DNA from 3 places in the Peribacillus sp. B-H-3 genome. Region 3 is predicted to be linked to each of the others. Evidence: predicted binding sites of a transcription regulator. Region 3 holds the regulator's gene; each other region holds the start of a gene.
What was found. Region 3 encodes Rex, which represses fermentation and respiration genes when NADH is low (regulators of the CRP and FNR family bind a similar motif). Its sites were predicted from a motif close to TTGTGAAATATTTCACAA; they were not measured.
Positions count from the first base shown of each region.

Region 1: the regulator Rex is predicted to act here: its motif matches at 2,924-2,941, upstream of ACN6MY_RS14595 (DUF1641 domain-containing protein).
Region 2: the regulator Rex is predicted to act here: its motif matches at 2,551-2,568, upstream of qoxA (cytochrome aa3 quinol oxidase subunit II).

Region 1 is NZ_CP183879.1:2,931,667-2,937,798, reverse strand. Features, by position in the region: gene ACN6MY_RS14615 (glucose-1-dehydrogenase) at 1-263, opposite strand, end outside; gene ACN6MY_RS14610 (GRP family sugar transporter) at 288-1,145, opposite strand; gene ACN6MY_RS14605 (acyltransferase) at 1,257-2,291, opposite strand; gene ACN6MY_RS14600 (YolD-like family protein) at 2,455-2,637, shown strand; gene ACN6MY_RS14595 (DUF1641 domain-containing protein) at 3,043-3,483, shown strand; gene ACN6MY_RS14590 (NAD(P)/FAD-dependent oxidoreductase) at 3,523-4,701, shown strand; gene ACN6MY_RS14585 (hypothetical protein) at 4,875-5,234, shown strand; gene ACN6MY_RS14580 (polysaccharide deacetylase family protein) at 5,965-6,132, opposite strand, start outside.
Region 2 is NZ_CP183879.1:1,055,566-1,061,697, reverse strand. Features, by position in the region: gene ACN6MY_RS05190 (amino acid ABC transporter substrate-binding protein) at 1-237, shown strand, start outside; gene ACN6MY_RS05185 (amino acid ABC transporter permease) at 253-936, shown strand; gene ACN6MY_RS05180 (amino acid ABC transporter ATP-binding protein) at 951-1,697, shown strand; gene ACN6MY_RS05175 (BA3454 family stress response protein) at 2,028-2,162, shown strand; gene qoxA (cytochrome aa3 quinol oxidase subunit II) at 2,624-3,532, shown strand; gene qoxB (cytochrome aa3 quinol oxidase subunit I) at 3,592-5,535, shown strand; gene qoxC (cytochrome aa3 quinol oxidase subunit III) at 5,532-6,128, shown strand; gene qoxD (cytochrome aa3 quinol oxidase subunit IV) at 6,130-6,132, shown strand, end outside.
Region 3 is NZ_CP183879.1:715,276-721,407, reverse strand. Features, by position in the region: gene ACN6MY_RS03510 (CPBP family intramembrane glutamic endopeptidase) at 6-737, shown strand; gene ACN6MY_RS03505 (YdiK family protein) at 734-940, shown strand; gene ACN6MY_RS03500 (DUF3885 domain-containing protein) at 995-1,615, opposite strand; gene ACN6MY_RS03495 (redox-sensing transcriptional repressor Rex) at 1,704-2,372, opposite strand; gene moaC (cyclic pyranopterin monophosphate synthase MoaC) at 2,407-2,901, opposite strand; gene ACN6MY_RS03485 (ABC-F family ATP-binding cassette domain-containing protein) at 3,042-4,967, shown strand; gene tsaD (tRNA (adenosine(37)-N6)-threonylcarbamoyltransferase complex transferase subunit TsaD) at 5,235-6,132, opposite strand, start outside.

The sequences.
Region 1 (6,132 bases), 2.2 Mb from region 3:
ACATCAAGTGTGCCAAAAGTACTGATGGCCGTTTGCACCAGATTGATGACATCCTTTTCGTCGTTAACATCTCCCTTTACAATCACTGCTTCTCCGCCAGCCTGCTCGATTTCCTTTTTGACCGTCAAAGCTTCTTCTTCATCTTTATAATAATTTACAACAACTTTGGCTTTTTCCTGGCCAAACCGGACTCCCATTGCTTTTCCAAGCCCTGTTGAACCTCCTGTAATCACAACGACTTTTCCATTCAAATCAGTATACATCAAACATTCCTCCTATTAAGTTTGTTATGTTCTGGATTTTGCGAGCCCAAGGAATACAGCACCTCCAATAATGAGGATGATACCAGCTGCAATACCGATAAGCTGCTTTTTTGTTTTCTTTTCTTTTAAAAAAATGATTCCGCCGAGCGTTGAGATAATTATGCCCATTTGTGAAAGGGAGAAGCTGGTGCCAACGCCTACTTTTGGCTGTGAGATGAACAAAAATAAATTTCCGGCTGCCCATATTAAACCAGCAATGATATTCTTCACCGTATACATATTGAACGGTTTATGCCGGTATGTAAGGATAAGGCCGCCAACGACCATTCCTATTGCCTGAGGCAATAGAGCTGACCAGCTATCAATGTGAAAGAACCTGATGATTACTACATAAACCAGATATCCGATAGTAGAAATAATCAGGGTGAAAATACCTTTTTTGAGCTGCCCTTGTTCTTCCGATTGATCGGGACCTTTAAGGGTGGTAAGGATAATGCCGATTACAATCAGCACCAGTGCAATGACGCCCAATATAATGGAGGTTTTAGTCGCCCATTCTTTAAAGGCGATTACTCCAAATAGTGAAGCGGATACAAGCTGCATCCCTGTTGAGATAGGCATGGTTTTTGAAACGCCCATATACTCTACAGCTTTTAATTGATTTCGCTGTCCAAGTGTCCAAAACAATCCTGAAATGAAACCAATGAGCAGGATGAAGGAAGTTAAGTGAGGATGTACAATTACGTAAATAACGATTGAAAAAAACAGTGCACCGATCGTTGTGCCAAGTGTTTGGCTATAAGGGCCTCCTCCGAGCCGGACGTTTACTAATACAATGCTTCCCCAAAATAATGCAGGAAAAAGAGCTAGCAGAATATCCATTATCAAACCTTCTTTCTGTAGAAGCAGCACATTGTCAGGCAGTCGATTATGCCTGGTCTTATTGTTTCTTTTTAGAGAAAAGTTATGTATGACTCACATTCCTTCCACATCCTAAATCCCGGCCATCTTTTTCGCTGACTGTAGCATTCTATATACATAGAAGGAAATAAAGAAAACAAATAGGGTTTCAAACAGACTCCATATAAAATTTTCGGACATTTTTAGGCCCGCAGTTTGCAAATACAGATTAACCAGATTAAGAAAGAAAACGTGGATAACATAAATACCTAAAGAATCAGCGCCGATTTTCGTGACAAATAAATTTTTTCCATGCTGATTGTATTGCAGGACGAAAATAAATAAACTGGCCGTCAGAAAAATTGTAGAAATGAAATATTCCCCGTGGCTGCCTGAGAGCTTTCTATCCAGAAGATAGGCTTCAATTACCTGCAATACTGCAAAACAGCTAAATAAGAGCACATATATTTTAATGGCCATTCTTTTTTTATTGATCTTGTCTTTATGTGAGGCAATGAAAAACCCTAAAGTACTGTAAAATAACCCGAAAAACAAGGCATCTCTAGTAGGGATCGGCATCTTATAAAACATCGTATACGACTGGCCTAATAAGCCTGCTAGGTTTAAGATCAAACTTGCCAATATCAAGAGGTGTATTTTTTTTAACCGGAAAAAAATATAGAGAATGAAAATGCTCCACACTAGGGCGGGAAGAAACCATAGTTGATATCCGCTTGTTCCTTTTCCGTAATATAAAAGGTCCAGCAGCGCAAAATCGTCCAAATAGTGCAAGATGTCATCGGTTGCTTCAGCGCCATGATGGGTCATAAAAAGGACACTAATATCATATATGCAATAAAAAAGAAACCATAAGGCATAAATGGAAAGCAGTTTCATCAAATATTTAATAAAATAGGTTTCAGTGCTCTTTGACCGGGTTATTTTTCTTCCAAATAAATAGCCTGATGACATGAAGAAAAAGGGGACGGCAAATCTAGAAAGGGCATCAAGCATATAAAAACCTGCCAAGTGATCTAAAGGAAAGGTGTGTATGACGACAACTGCAAAAATTGAGTAGAACTTTATATAGTCGATAGCATAATTTCTTGTATTGATGCTGCGTTCCATAATAACCCTTCTTTCTTTTCTATCTGTTCTTTACCGTTTATCATCCATTCATTTTTATACAACAAAAAATATGTTAACATGTTCACAAATGTAAACGCTTACTGTATAATAAGCACATATCATAAACGGTCCTGGAATAGAATCACAGAAAGGGGATGTTAGTTTGATTTTAAAAGAACTTAGCAGAAACAGTCTGCTCACAATCAATTTTTATCAAAACGGGCTGATGAGAACCTGCAGAGGTAGGGTAAGAACATTAAATACAATTGAACAGACACTTTCGCTTGAGGATGAAAACCAAAACATCTTTTTTATCCGGCTTTCTGGCATAAGGGAAATTTATTAACGTCATCAAGGTTTCTTCTATTCCTGCAAACCTTGCTGGCGTCATTTTTTTCTTATAGAAAGCAACAGGACATTAACAAAATTTTTTCTGCAGGAAATAAAAAAAAATTATAAAACATGTAAACTAGATGAACAATTTTTTTGAAATAGTGTTATAATATTTTAGTAAGCAAATTATATATTTTTATATTTACTATTTTTATAAGTGAAAAATGGGCGAATAGGTTTTTTTGTCCAATTACTATTTGTAAAGCCGGGCAGTTTGTGTTCTCTTTTTTTGTAATAGTATGTGTAAAGATTCACAAACTTATTGGCTGAAATTGGTCAAGAAGGAAATCTTGCGGGGACGGGAATGTGTTTTCCCGAAAAAATCAGCAGAATTGCTTATTGTAAAGGAGAATTGGAAATGTCAGAAACTACCACTCAAAATATGTCTGAACAAGCGAAAGTTTTAACAGCCAGCCAAGAAAAGCTTGATGTACTGGATCAGCTTTTAAAACCAGAGGTTCAGGAATCATTGACAGCATTAGTCGATCAGCTTCCAAAATTAACTGAACTAGTCGGTATTCTTACAAAGTCTTATGACTTTGCTCAAAGTGTAGCAACTGATGATGTTCTTAAAAGTGATACAGTAGGTGCCATTACAGAAATGGCTGAACCAGTGATCCACACTGCAAAGAATCTTGCAGCTACAGCTATTGAAGCAAAAGACCGTGCAGATGCAAGCAATGAAGTAATCGGTGTATTTGGATTGCTTAAATTGCTTAAAGATCCTCAGGCACAAAAGATGTTCCGGTTTGTAAATGCATTTCTTCAGGTTTCATCTGAACGCGACAACTTAAAATAATTTATTGTTACTATAATCAGTAAGGACGGGGGATATATTATGTCAAAGAAAATTGTCATCTTAGGTGCAGGTTACGGCGGACTGCTATCTGCTTTAACACTGCGCAAATATATGGATAAAACTCAAGCACAGGTTACAGTGGTCAACCAATACCCTACACACCAAATTATCACTGAGCTGCACCGTCTTGCAGCCGGGAGCATTTCTGAGCAGGCTGTTGCTATGCCTCTTGAGAAATTGTTCAAAGGAAAAGACATTGATCTAAAAATTGCAAAGGTTGATTCTTTCTCTGTTGATCAGAAGGAAGTAAAACTAAGCGATGGATCTGTTCTTTCTTATGATGCACTTGTTGTCGGACTTGGAAGCACTACTGCTTACTTCGGCATTCCTGGACTTGAAGAAAACAGCATGGTTCTTAAATCTGCTGCAGATGCAGTGAAAATCCAGCGTCATGTGGAAGAGCGCATCCGTGAATATGCAAAAACGAAGAATGAAGCAGATGCTACCATTCTTATCGGCGGAGGCGGATTGACTGGTGTTGAATTAGTCGGCGAAATCGCTGATAAAATGCCTAAAATAGCTAAAAGCTATGGAGTGAATCCAAAGGAAATCAAATTGATGCTCGTTGAAGCAGGCCCTAAAATTCTTCCTGTTCTTCCTGATCACTTGATTGAACGTGCAACTGCAAGCCTTGAAGCACGCGGCGTCACTTTCTTGACAGGACTTCCTGTTACAAACGTAGAAGGAAATACTGTTGACTTGAAAGATGGTCAAAAAATCGTAACCAACACATTTGTTTGGACTGGCGGAGTTCAAGGAAATCCTCTTGTGGGCCAATCCGGACTTGAAGTGAACCGCGGACGTGCGACAGTCAATGATTTCCTTCAATCTACATCACATAATGATGTATTTATTGCTGGAGACAGTGCGGTATACTTTGCTGCAGATGGCCGTCCATTCCCGCCGACTGCACAAATCGCATGGCAAATGGGCGAACTAATCGGCTATAATCTGTTCGCATTCCTTGAAGGAAAAGAATTTGAGCAATTCAGCCCGATTAATTCCGGAACACTTGCAAGCCTTGGACGCAAAGATGCTGTGGCCACGATCGGTGCAAATTCTACAGCTCTTAAAGGCCTTCCTGCTACACTAATGAAGGAAGCAAGCAATGTGCGTTATTTAACTCACATTAAAGGATTATTCAGCTTAGCGTATTAATAAAACCTGTTATTTAAAGCCCTGGTACACACGGTTATATACCGTATGTGTCAGGGCTTTTTTGTGTATATTTAATGGTGATAACTAATAAGGAAAGAAAAAAAGGTGGCCCATACAATGGAACTCCAAGGTTCAAAAAAATTATAGATTAGTAGTTTCCGTAAAAGCCTTCATTGCGGCTACGGCCGCAGCCGCATCTGTTTACGTTTGACGATACCTGCAGTGGTGATTTAGTATTCTTAACAGGGTCAGTAAGGCTAACTACGGTTCTAGCTATTGCTGCAGGAGCTACCTTAAATATCCGTAAATCTCACAGGTTTCAAAATCCACTGACAGGAGCAATAATTTTTTCTGAACCGCTTCCAACTGTTGCATTAGGTGTAGCGACTACTTCAATAATTCCATTAGATTTTGTGGATGTTTTGAATAACATAGATGAAGAGGTAATTTATACTCTTACCATAAGTGCTACTGCCGCAATTGCAACCACTCTTACTATTTCTACAACTTTTACAGGTGCAGAATATAGATAATTCAATAATCAATATCTTGATCTGGATGTATTTTTACTCCGGATTTTTCGTGTTTGTTTATGAGCTATGTTATAGGGGAAAACCTTCGTCTAAGTAAATGTGATGTTTTGGAAAAGAAGTTAATAGTATAGAATAATTTTTTTCTCATATATGGTGATTTAAATAAAAATATTAGGAAATTAAATATAGAAAGTTAGAGGGTGCTGAACATGCTTCCCAGAAGGTTTTATGGCCGACCCTAGTTATAACCAACTTTTTGTTCAGGGGTTTTTAAAAACATGGAGAGAAATGAATTAGAGGAGAGAGGGAATAAGAATTTTACTTAAGAAGATGTTTTATGAGTCTCTTTTTTAAGTAGTTTAACCCGAAACTTGAGAATACCGCCTATCAGGATTTCATCAAGAAGCAGCGAGGATAGCATACCAGTGATAAACCCTAATGAAGTTGGCATAAAATAAGTTGGAAACGCACCTATGCACAATAAAGAAATAATTACTTGGAGTATGAGGCAATTGATCGATGCTTACTGAAAAATATTCTCGTTTTTGCCATGTTTTCCTCTAGCCGTATTAGTCTGTTTAAATATCTTCTGTCCTAACTGCAGTATAAAAATATTGAAAGAGGGGGATATCCAGAATTCTTTATGAAGAATTAATATGGTATTTACCATATTCTTCTTCATCTGCTTTATAAGGACCTGATTTAAAAAAGCAGGCCCTTTTTGTTAGTATTATGATTTTGCCGGCATTTTTGCTTTGAAATGATACGGAACCATATCGTCTTTTATGCTTTCGAATGTATAGCCATTTTTTTGCAGATAGCTAAGAAGTTTTGGGAGGTATTGATATGTGCTTGGTTTTTCGTGCATTAAAATGACATTTGGAATCGTTTTAAAATT
Region 2 (6,132 bases), 340 kb from region 3:
AGGGTTGATGCAACACTGAATGACAGCCTTTCATACCTTGATTTAATCAAGCAGCGCCCTGAATTGCCGATCAAGAAGGTATATGAAGAAAAAAATGCAACAAGCAATGCTTTCCTTTTCCGTAAAGACAGCGGCAAGCTTGTAACTGAGATCAATAAAGCCTTGGCAGATATGAAAAAAGACGGTACGTACTTAAAAATCTCTAAAAAATGGTTTGGAACGGACGTATCGAAGTAAAGGAATTGAATAGATATGTTTGCTGATGAACGAGTCACCCGAATATTAGGAATCCTTAGCGATTCCTTTTTTCCTATCTTAAAAGCGGGTCTTTATTATACAATACCGCTTACGCTGATTACCTTTATTCTCGGACTCCTGCTGGCGTTTTTTGCAGCAGTTGCCCGCATATCCGGGGTTAAACCCCTGGTAGCACTGGTGAAATTTTATGTTTGGATCTTCAGGGGAACACCCCTGCTTGTCCAGCTATTCATCATTTTCTATGGTTTGCCCAGTGTGAATATAACGTTAGACCCGCTTCCGGCCGCAATTATTGTATTTACTTTAAATAAAGGCGCATACAGCTCTGAAATCATACGCGCTGCAATCCTTTCCATTCCAAAAGGCCAATGGGAGGCTGCCTATTCTATCGGAATGACAAGGGGACAGGCCATGAGAAGAATTATTCTTCCTCAAGCTGTCCGGGTTTCCATCCCTCCTCTTGGGAATTCATTTATCAGCCTTGTGAAGGATACATCACTTGCTGCAACAATTACAGTTACAGAATTATTTCAAAAAGGGCAGCAAATTGCTGCTGTAACCTATGAGCCTTTATGGCTTTATATTGAAGTAGCTTTTATCTACCTTATATTCAGCACCGTGCTTTCTTATTTGCAGACTAAACTCGAAATCCGCTTTGAGCGAAGTGTGGCTAAATAATGGAGGAACATCAAATGATTATCTTAGATGGCCTAAAAAAAAGATTTAATGACCTGGAAGTTTTAAAAGGCATTGACCTTTCAATTGAAAGAGGTAAAACAGCAGTTATCATCGGTCCTTCCGGTTCAGGAAAGACAACGCTTCTCCGCTGTTTAAACCTGCTTGAGATTCCAGACGCAGGCTCGATTGTGCTGGGAAACAAAAATATGTCTTTTAATGAAGGATCAAAAACCAATAAAAAAGAAGTTGTCGCTTTCCGGCAGCAAACGGGAATGGTATTCCAGAACTACAACCTCTTCCCGCACCTTACTGCAGTCGAGAATATTATGGAGGGCCAAGTAATTGTCCTGAAGCGTTCCAAACAGGAGGCCCGTAAAAAGGCGATGAATCTTCTGGATAAGGTTGGCCTCGCTGATCGTGCGGACATGTATCCGCATCAGCTTTCCGGAGGCCAGCAGCAGAGGATTTCCATAGCACGCGCCATGGCTATGGACCCAGAAGTACTATTGTTTGATGAACCCACCTCCGCCCTGGATCCAGAACTTGTCGGTGAAGTTCTTAAGGTTATGAAAAATCTTGCTGAAGAAGGCATGACTATGGTTGTCGTGACACACGAAATGCAATTTGCAAACGATGTTGCTGATACCGTAGTCTTCATGGATCAAGGAGTAATAGCTGAAAAAGGCACTCCTGAAGAAGTACTTATCAACACCCGCAATAAACGCACCCTTCAATTCCTGAATAAAGTAAACGCACGTTAAACGGTAAAAAACACGAAACATTTTTAGTTTCGTGTTTTTTAATGGCTCTTTTTTTTAAAATTGTTATTTTTTAATGATTTCTGTGAGGCGGTCTCATTATTAAATGAGGTTTATTGGAGCGTAAGGTGCGAGACTCCTGCTTAGATTAGCGGGAAGCGAGTATCCTGGAGCGGAAATCAACCCCTTGTTCCATGGCACCACGATCAAAAAAGGCTGCTTCATGTTTTTATTTAAAAATATCCATTATTAATGGATTATGTGTTTTAAAAGGGATGATTTTTGGTATATATACTATAGAAAAAATATTCCGCTATAACGGAGGTGGAACAAATGATTGAAATAACAGTTAAACTGGATTATCAGGGAAAGTGCTACCAGACAAATGTAATTGCACGCAGAGGCACAGCTCAAGAGGAAATTTACCAAACCGCAATGGAACAGATACAAAAACAAGTTGCTAATTAACTTAAAGCAGGCATCCAAGAGATACCTGCTTTTTCATTGGTATATACTATTTAGTTTTATGAAATAATTATTTTCTTTCCATATTATAGAGAAATTTCAATTCCAGAGTATGGCTTCCTTTGATTTCAGCCATACTAGGAAATTAGAATGCCGTTTGATGATATTCATTATTTTCTAAAAAGTTGGATAATTTAATCATTTCAGTTATATCAGAATACTGTTTTCAAAAGTATAAATACTAAACTACCATCATATTTTACTTACTTAAATATATCCAGCTTTTAGTTTGTGCTTCCAATTGTTCACCAATAATAAATGAACTTTTTGTGACACTGCGTAACTTTAGATTGTATTTTTTCTCCTATGGGAATAAGATAGATACGTCAGTTTGTGAAATGTTTAACACTTTTTCTGAATAACTAACAAATTGCTTTAACCACTATATAAGAAAGGGGTACATTATGAAAATGAAATGGGCTTTCCTGTTTATAATTTTCACTATTGCCACAGTGCTTTCAGGCTGCGAAAATTCGTTACTAATCTTTGATCCAAAGGGTCCGGTCGCTAAAACGCAATCTGACACGATTTTATTCTCCATCTTAGTCATGATTTTCATCTTACTTGTCGTGTATGTACTTTTTGTAATTATGTTAACCAAATATCGCGCTTCTAAAGCGGATAAAGATTATGAGCCTCCGCATGACGAGGGCAGCAAGGTTCTTGAAACAATCTGGATTGCAATTCCGGTTATCATCGTTGCTGTACTGTCAGTTGTAACTGTCCGTACGACGAATGCAGTTGAAACGACTCCTAAGGGTTATGAATCACAAAAACCTGTCGTTATCTATGCTGCATCATCTAACTGGAAATGGCACTTCAGCTATCCGGAAGAAAATATCGAGACAGTTAACTATGTAAACATTCCTACAAACCGACCGATTGAATTCCGTCTCTATTCTTATGGTCCGATCTCAAGCTTCTGGATTCCACAGCTTGCCGGACAAAAATATGCAATGAGCGATATGGTAAATAAACTTCGTTTAGTTGCGAATGCACCAGGCTCTTTCATGGGCAGAAACTCCAACTTCTCAGGACGGGGATTTGCTGACATGGATTTCGAAGCACAATCACTTTCGCCAAAAGATTATAAGAAATGGGTTGCTGACGTAAAAAATACAGCTCCTAAACTGACTGAATCTAAATTTAATAAGCTTCTTAAGGCTGAGCACGTTGGCCGTGAGACTTTCACTTCCACTCACCTGAAATTCAACCCGGCACCAGAAGGCAAAAATGCCAGCCATCATCATGGCGGAGATGCAGATATGAAGTCTTCTGACATGGATGGAATGGATATGGGGAACGACAAATAATCAATGTGACTTAATATGAATCACAATTCTATTAACAATAAGAAAGGAGTCACAAACGTATGAAATGGGACGAATTTTTCGTAACCGGTGAACCGATGATCTACGGAGCCATGGTCAGTATCGTTGTCGTTTCAATCGCTATTCTTGCAGGATTAACCTATTTTAAGAAATGGGGATATCTTTGGCGCGAATGGCTGACAACTGTCGATCATAAACGTATCGGTGTCATGTACATTTTAGCCGCCTTGCTTATGCTTTTCCGCGGAGGCGTCGACGCACTTTTGATGCGTGCTCAAACTGCAATGCCAGATAATGGCCTGCTTGATGCACAGCATTATAATGAAATCTTTACAACTCATGGGGTCATCATGATCCTGTTCATGGCTATGCCATTTATTATTGGGTTAATGAACGTTGTTGTTCCGCTTCAAATCGGGGCGCGTGACGTTGCATTCCCTCGTTTGAACGCTGTAAGCTTCTGGTTTTTCTTTGCCGGAGCTATGCTATTCAATATTTCCTTTGTTATCGGTGGTTCTCCTGACGCAGGCTGGTCTGCATACTTCCCGCTTGCAAGCAAAGAGTTCAGCCCAACAGTAGGAAATAACTATTACTCTCTATCACTTCAGATTGCCGGTATCGGTACATTGCTGACAGGTATTAACTTCCTTGTTACCATTCTGAAAATGAGAGCTCCAGGCATGACTTTAATGAAAATGCCAATGTTTACTTGGTCTATCCTTGTTACAAACGTAATTATCGTTTTCGCTTTCCCTGTATTGACTGTAGCACTTGCTCTAATGATGTTTGACCGTCAATTCGGCACACAGTTCTTTACAATGCAGAACGGCGGTATGGATATGCTTTGGGCCAACCTTTTCTGGGTATGGGGACATCCTGAGGTTTATATCGTTATCCTGCCTGCTTTCGGTATTTACAGTGAAATCATTTCAGCATTTTCACGCAAAAACCTTTATGGCTACAAATCCATGGTAATAAGCATGGTTGCCATTTCATTGCTTTCTTTCGTAGTATGGGCTCACCATTTCTATACAATGGGCCACGGAGCAATGGTTAATGGATTCTTCTCCATTACAACAATGGCTATCGCGGTTCCTACCGGGGTTAAGATATTCAACTGGCTCTTCACCCTTCGCAAAGGGAAAATTACTTTCACTACACCGATGCTTTATTCATTGGCATTCATTCCGATTTTTACAATCGGCGGTGTTACAGGCGTAATGCTTGCAATGGCAAGTGCCGATTATCAGTACCACAACACAATGTTCCTTGTAGCGCATTTCCACTACGTATTAATTCCAGGAGCAGTGTTTGCGGTAATCGCCGGGTTCCACTTCTGGTTCCCTAAAGTTTTTGGTTTCAAATTGAACGAACGACTTGGAAAGCTTGCTTTCTGGTTTATCGCAATCAGCTTTAACGTGGCATTCTTCCCGCTATTCATTCTTGGGCTAAACGGAATGGCACGCCGTATGTACACTTACTCAGCAAGCACAGGCTATGGCCCGTTAAATATGGTATCTTTCGTGGGTGCACTTGGACTTGCGATCGGTTTCTGTATCCTTGTTTACAATATCTATTACAGTATCCGCAAGAGCCCAAGAGAAACTACTGGTGACCCTTGGGATGCAAGATCTTTGGAATGGGCTACTCACAGTCCGATTCCGGTTTACAACTTTGCCATTACACCAACAATTGAAAAATTGGATGCGTTCTGGTTCTCTAAAAAAGGTGAGACACCTATTTTCCAAGGCAAATATGAGCCAATTCATATGCCGAACAACACAGGCGTTCCTTTCGTCATGGGTGTAGCAATCTTCTTCGGCGGATTCTTTGCAGTATTCAGCTGGTGGATTCCAGCAATCGTTGCTGTAGCTGTAATCTTCGGTACTATGATCCACCGTTCATTCGAACGTGACCATGGCTACCATATCTCTGTAGAAGAAATTGAAAGAACAGAAAATGCACTGCGAGGTGACAGAGCATGAAAATAGATAACTCACTTCCTCTTGAGTACAGCACAGAGGAAAACAGGTTAAAGGTATTGGGGTTTTGGATCTTTTTAGGGGCTGAAATTGCCCTTTTCTCCACCCTTTTCTCCGTATATTTCACGCTTTCAAACCGTTTTGGAAATGGTCCAAGCGCACATGATTTATTCGAGATTAAAGGTGTACTAATTGAAACTGCCTTGCTTCTTACAAGCAGTTTCACCATCGGCCTTGGAATTAACGCCATGCGCCATGGTTCAAAGAAAGCGATGATGACTTTCTTTATCATCACATTGCTGTTGGGCCTTGGGTTCTTAAGCACTGAGATCACTGAATTTGTCACATATGTCCATGATGGTGCAACAATTCAAACAAGCGGTTTCCTTTCTGCATTGTTTACATTGCTTGGAACACACGGACTTCACGTTACTTTGGGTGTATTCTGGGGCCTTGCCATTCTGATTCAGGTGAAAAGGGAAGGCTTCACGGCAGGTACAGCCAACAAAGCGTTTATCTTCTCTCTTTACTGGCACTTCTTAGACGTTGTCTGGATCTTCATCTACAGCTTCGTCTATTTGAAAGGAATGATGTAATATG
Region 3 (6,132 bases):
CGTTTTTGAAAAGAGAATATTGGTTTGTCATCATCACATATATCGCCATGCAGCTATCGGGATTTGTCGGCGTACCCATCCTTATGATGCTTGGCGCCTTAACAGGTGCTTCTCACCATGATCTGCAGATGAAGTCCGGGGCATATTGGATTGTCATCAGCTTCCTGGCAGCACTGGTGCTTGTTTTATTCTTTATGAGGCATGATATGAGAGAAAGCAGGAACAGCCGGAATCAGGCTTCTATTCCTGTGTCAATTGCGTGGGCGGTTGCAGGGATCTTTCTCGCCTTGTTTTCCCAGTCCATCGCGTCCTATCTGGAACAGCTTTTTGGCATCAGCCCGGGCTCTAAGAATACTCAGGACATCCTGACGCTTATCAAACAGGTGCCGTGGGTCATCTTTGTCAGTTCCGTTATCGGGCCGATCCTTGAGGAAATTATCTTCAGGAAAATTATTTTCGGATCACTTCATAAGCGTTATAATTTCTTTTTGTCTGCATTGATCAGTTCGTTCATTTTTGGTCTTGCCCATATGGAATTCGTTCATATTCTACTTTATACGGCAATGGGCTTTTCGTTTGCATTCTTATATAATAAAACGAAAAGAATTTGGGTATCAATGTTTGCCCACGTGGCAATGAATACATTGGTCGTTATTTTGCAATTGTTCAGCAAGGATATCGAAAAAATGGCCCAAAATGCTAAACATGTGCAAGGCATCATCGGAGGGTTTTTATGAGACGGCAGCAATCACCGCTTGCTATGGGGATCCTTTATTTCGGCTTAGGCATTCTATTTACTGTATATGCCATCCAGCATGTCTCTCACTCTGGATGGGGATTCATTTCATTATTTCTCATCCTTTTGGCCACACTGGACATTGGATCTGGAATACGGATGCTGCTTTTATATGCCAAGATAAAATCTTCTAAACAAAAATAGTCTGTTAAATTTTCGGGGGAAACACCTGTAATGGTGTTTCCCTTTCTACATCCTTCAATTGAAAACCTTATCATTTCTTGGCCTGTCATAATCCAATATCCAATCATTATATAATTCATACATCCCTCTAATTGTGTAAGGTGAAGCTGCTAATACATCACAGCCTCTATCATCATAAACGTGAAAAATGGTTTTCTTATTTATATTAATGAAATAAACGCTATGATGCATCCTTGGTTTTATACCAAGATCCTGATTGCATATCGCCTTTAACAAAGGTTTATATGTCAATTCAGCCGTTTTGCACTTCAGAGAAAACCTGTGTGTTCTATATATTCCTTCTTGATCATCTTCCGGATATAAATAGGGCATTATTTCGTGCTTTAACCTATACAAAAGCGGCTTCTCAACATACGGTGAAAAGTTACTGAATTTACGTATACTGTATTTTCCTTTATCACAATCATTTACATCCATACTTACAAAAATATCATCATCAGAAGAATGCAGGGCTTCAAATAATGTAATGACCCTTTTATAGCAGCCTAACACATATGGGCTGTTCGGATAAGAATACTCCCTTTTCCACTCCGCTCCAAGCTCAAATCGTATGCCAGTATCCCAGCTATAAAATAAAGGTGGTTTTAGTTCTAAATCAGGGAATGTTTCGTGCATAAATTCATTTACTTTCACTCCAGCACCTCATAACATTTTTGTAAGAAAAAGCTAAAAATAAAAATGCTGCCCATTCCGGCAGCATTTTTTATTCGTTGTCAGGAAGAACTTCTTCCCCGGAAACCGGATAATGTTTAAGAAAGTAGATCAGCGATTGAAGCTCAACTGCAAGATCTATATGATGGATCCTGATTGACTGCGGCACATTCAGCCTTGCAGGTGTGAAATTCAGGATTCCCCTGATGTCTGATTCAACCAGAAGGTCTGTAATCGGCTGTGCAGCCTGTGCTGGAACCGTCAAAATAGCTACAGCCACATTTCTTTCCTTTAGTCTTGCACTGATTTCATTCATATGAAAAACAGGCACATCGCTTATCGTGGTTCCTACTTTCGCTTCATCTACATCAAAAGCAATTTCGATCTTTGTATTATTGTTTTTCAAAAAATTATAATTTAAAAAAGCAGTCCCCAAATTGCCCACACCAATCAAAGCAACTTTTGTCAATTCATCCTGATCGAGCGTCTTTGAGAAAAAAGAAAGCAGGTAATTCACATTATACCCGTATCCCTTTTTGCCAAGCGCACCAAAATAGGAAAAGTCCCGCCGGATTGTCGCTGAATCAACTTTCACTGCCTCGCTTAGTTCCGCGGAGGAAACCCTCTGCTTGCCAGAGACATGCAAATTCTTCAGAAATCGGTAGTATAAGGGCAGCCGTTTCGCTGTTGCCTGCGGTATCTTCATTTGTTCTTGACTCATTCTTTTCCCCCGCTTTCAAGCAAATCTCTTTATGCTATTGATTGATTTGCCTTTTATAATCCGGACTGGAGACCCCGCCAGTTTTTTCGATTAAGTATGTCGGGCCGATGACCATTCCTTTATCAATGGCCTTGCACATATCATAGACAGTCAGCGCAGTAACTGAAGCGGCTGTCAGCGCTTCCATTTCCACTCCTGTACTTCCTTTTGTCTTGGCAGCTGCTTCTATCATAAGACGATAGCCGTCTTCCTCTTCTTTCCATTGGAACGAAATATTGACGCCCTGAAGCGGAATGGGATGGCACATTGGAATAATGACTGATGTGCTCTTGCTTGCCATAATTCCAGCCACCTGTGCCACAGCAAGGACATCCCCCTTTTTCATCTTATTATGGACTATATTCTCGTAAATCTCTCTATTTAAAGAAATACTCGAAGCGGCCACAGCCGTCCTGACTGTTTCAGGCTTTTGGCTCACATCGACCATTTTCGCCCTTCCCTGCTCATTAAAATGAGTAAATTCAGCCATAAAAAAACACCTCTTTCTTAAATGATACACTATTATACCCATTTTGCGGAACCTTTGTTTTATGTTTCACATAATCACTTCTATTGCCGATAGAGCCTGCAATACGTTACACTATCACTATAGCAATTGAGGTGAATACGATGATTTTACTGCAAATAAATCAGCTCACAAAGTATTATGGTGCTGAATTAATATTATCAAATATGAAGCTTGAGGTACAAAACCGGGATCGGATTGCTCTGGTTGGCCGCAATGGCGCCGGAAAATCGACCCTGTTAAAAATAATTGCCGGAAAATTATCGCATGATGGCGGAGAAATCCTGAAGCCTAAAGGAGTATCCATCGGTTATTTAGCTCAAGATACCGGCCTTGAGTCAGAGCTGTCCATCCAAAATGAAATGCTGACGGTTTTCAGTGATTTAATTAATCAGGAAAAAGAACTGCGAAGACTTGAAGAAAGCATGTCGAAGCCTGAAATCTTCGAAAATGACGTCCTGTACCAAAAGGTTATGAAGGAATATGATGAACTTCAGGTCAGCTTTAAAGAACAAGGCGGGTACCAGTATGAAGCGGATATTCGCTCTGTCCTGCACGGCCTTCAATTCGCAGGCTTTGACAGCTCAACACTTATATCTTCCTTGAGCGGCGGCCAAAAAACGAGGCTTGCCCTTGCCAAGCTTTTGCTGAAAAAACCCGATATTCTGATACTGGATGAGCCGACCAACCATTTGGATATTGAAACACTGTCCTGGCTCGAACAATATCTCCAAGGCTACCAGGGAGCTGTTTTAATTGTATCACATGACCGCTATTTCCTTGATAAGGTGGTCAATCAGGTTTATGAAATTTCCAGGCACTCTATAAAGAAATACTTTGGAAATTACAGCAATTACCTGGTGAAAAAAGCGGAGGATTATGACCGTGACTTAAAGCAATTTGAAAAACAGCAGGATGAAATCGAAAAGCTGCGTGACTTTGTGCAGAAAAACATAACACGTGCCTCCACCACAAAACGGGCTCAGAGCAGACGGAAGCAGCTCGAGAAAATGGATGTTTTGGACAGGCCGCAGGGAGATGAAAAATCCGCCAATTTTTCATTTGGAATTGATAAACAAAGCGGCAATGAAGTTCTCCACATCAACAGCCTGGGGATCGGTTATCAGGAACAGCCGGTAGCAAGCAATGTCACTCTTCGGATCGCTAAAGGAGACAGCATGGCGCTTGTTGGACCAAATGGCGTCGGTAAATCAACGCTGCTAAAAACAATCATTGGCAGATTGCAGCCCTTACAGGGTGATTTCCGATTTGGCACAAATGTACAGGTCAGCTATTATGATCAGGAGCAGGCGAACCTTGTTTCCAATAAACGCGTGCTGAACGAACTATGGGATGAACATCCCCTATTGCCTGAAAAAGATATCCGTACCGTTCTTGGCAACTTCCTTTTCTCAGGGGACGATGTGCTGAAGACTGTCTCCACACTTAGCGGCGGTGAGAAGGCACGCCTTGCACTTGCGAAAATCATGATGGAAAAAGGCAACTTCCTTATCATGGATGAGCCAACCAACCATCTTGACTTAGACAGCAAGCTTGTACTCGAAAATGCCTTGATTGATTATCCAGGGACCATCCTTTTTGTTTCTCATGACAGATATTTCATTAACAGGATAGCAACCAAGGTAATAGAGCTTTCTGGCACCGGCAGTGAAGAATTCCTGGGAGATTATGATTATTATCTTCAGAAGAAGCAGGAACAAGCCGAAATACTCGAGCTTGAGTCCAAAGCATCTATTCAAACTGAACAAGCTGCAGAAAAGACAGGATATAAATTGGACAAGGAAGCAAAAAAGGCAGAACGTCAGCGAAAAAGAAGATTAGAAGAAGTTGAAGCATATATGGAGCAGTTAGAGGTAGAAATTAAACAGCATAATGAACATCTCTGTGACCCGGAAATCTTCCAGAACCATGAAAAGGTCCTTGAAATACAAGAAAAATTAGAAAAAGCACAGCAAGATTTAGAGGTATATATGGAAGAATGGGCTGAACTGGAAGAAATACTAAGCTAATTATGAACAGGCTTCTCCTCGAGATGCCTGTTTTTTTATTAAGAACTTACTTATCCACTGGTTTATCAACAAACTGCATACTGTATTAACAGCTTTTTTAATAGTTTTCCACACTATCCACACCGAAAACGCCACTTATCCACAATTCCCCCTACTTATACACATGCTTCAGCTGTTCTAAAAAAAAGATATCCACACCATTCCTGAAGTCTTATTTGAGTGTACAAAAAAAGCCTGCTGCGCATTGTAATGCGCAGCAGGCTTTCATTATGCTTCTATATCTAACCCCGGATTGCCATTAAGCGCGAGATTCGAGCGTTTCCCGCGTTCATAGAGCACACTTCCGGCCGCAGCAATCATCGCTGCATTGTCTGTGCATAAATTCAGTGGAGGAATGACCAATTCAACATTTGGCAGGTCTGCAAAAGCTTCTGATAAAGCCGCTCTAAGCCCCTTATTGGCCGCTACTCCCCCAGCAAGCAGGACTTGCTTCACGTTATATTCTGCTGTTGCCTGCAGCGTCTTTTTGACCAGCACTTCAATTACACTCTGCTGAAAACTTGCAGCCAGGTTTGCCGGTTCAATTTCTTCCCCGCGCTGTTCTGCATTATGAAGGGTATTGATCACGGCTGATTTTAATCCGCTGAAGCTAAAATCATACGATCCTTCGAGCCATGCCCTTGGAAGGCGAATGGTTGGCTGCCCTTCATGTGCAAGCCTATCTATATGCGGGCCGCCTGGATATGGCAGGTTTAAGGTCCTGGCAACCTTGTCATACGCTTCCCCCGCAGCATCATCTCTTGTTTCCCCGATTACTCTGAATTTTCCATGCGCCTCAAGCAAAACAAGCTCTGTATGCCCGCCGGACACGACTAATGAAAGAGCCGGAAATACCATCTCTTTTATAAGCCGGTTCGCATAAATGTGGCCCGCTATATGATGCACGCCTATTAAGGGGATATTGTGGGCAAATGCAACTGCTTTTGCAGCATTGACTCCTATCAAGAGAGCTCCTACAAGCCCTGGTCCTTCCGTAACAGCAATCCCGTCGATATCTCCATACTGGACTCCAGCCTGCTCAATAGCTTCTTCAATTACCAAAGTGATTTGTTCAACATGGTGTCTTGAAGCAATCTCCGGCACTACCCCGCCAAAGCGCTTATGG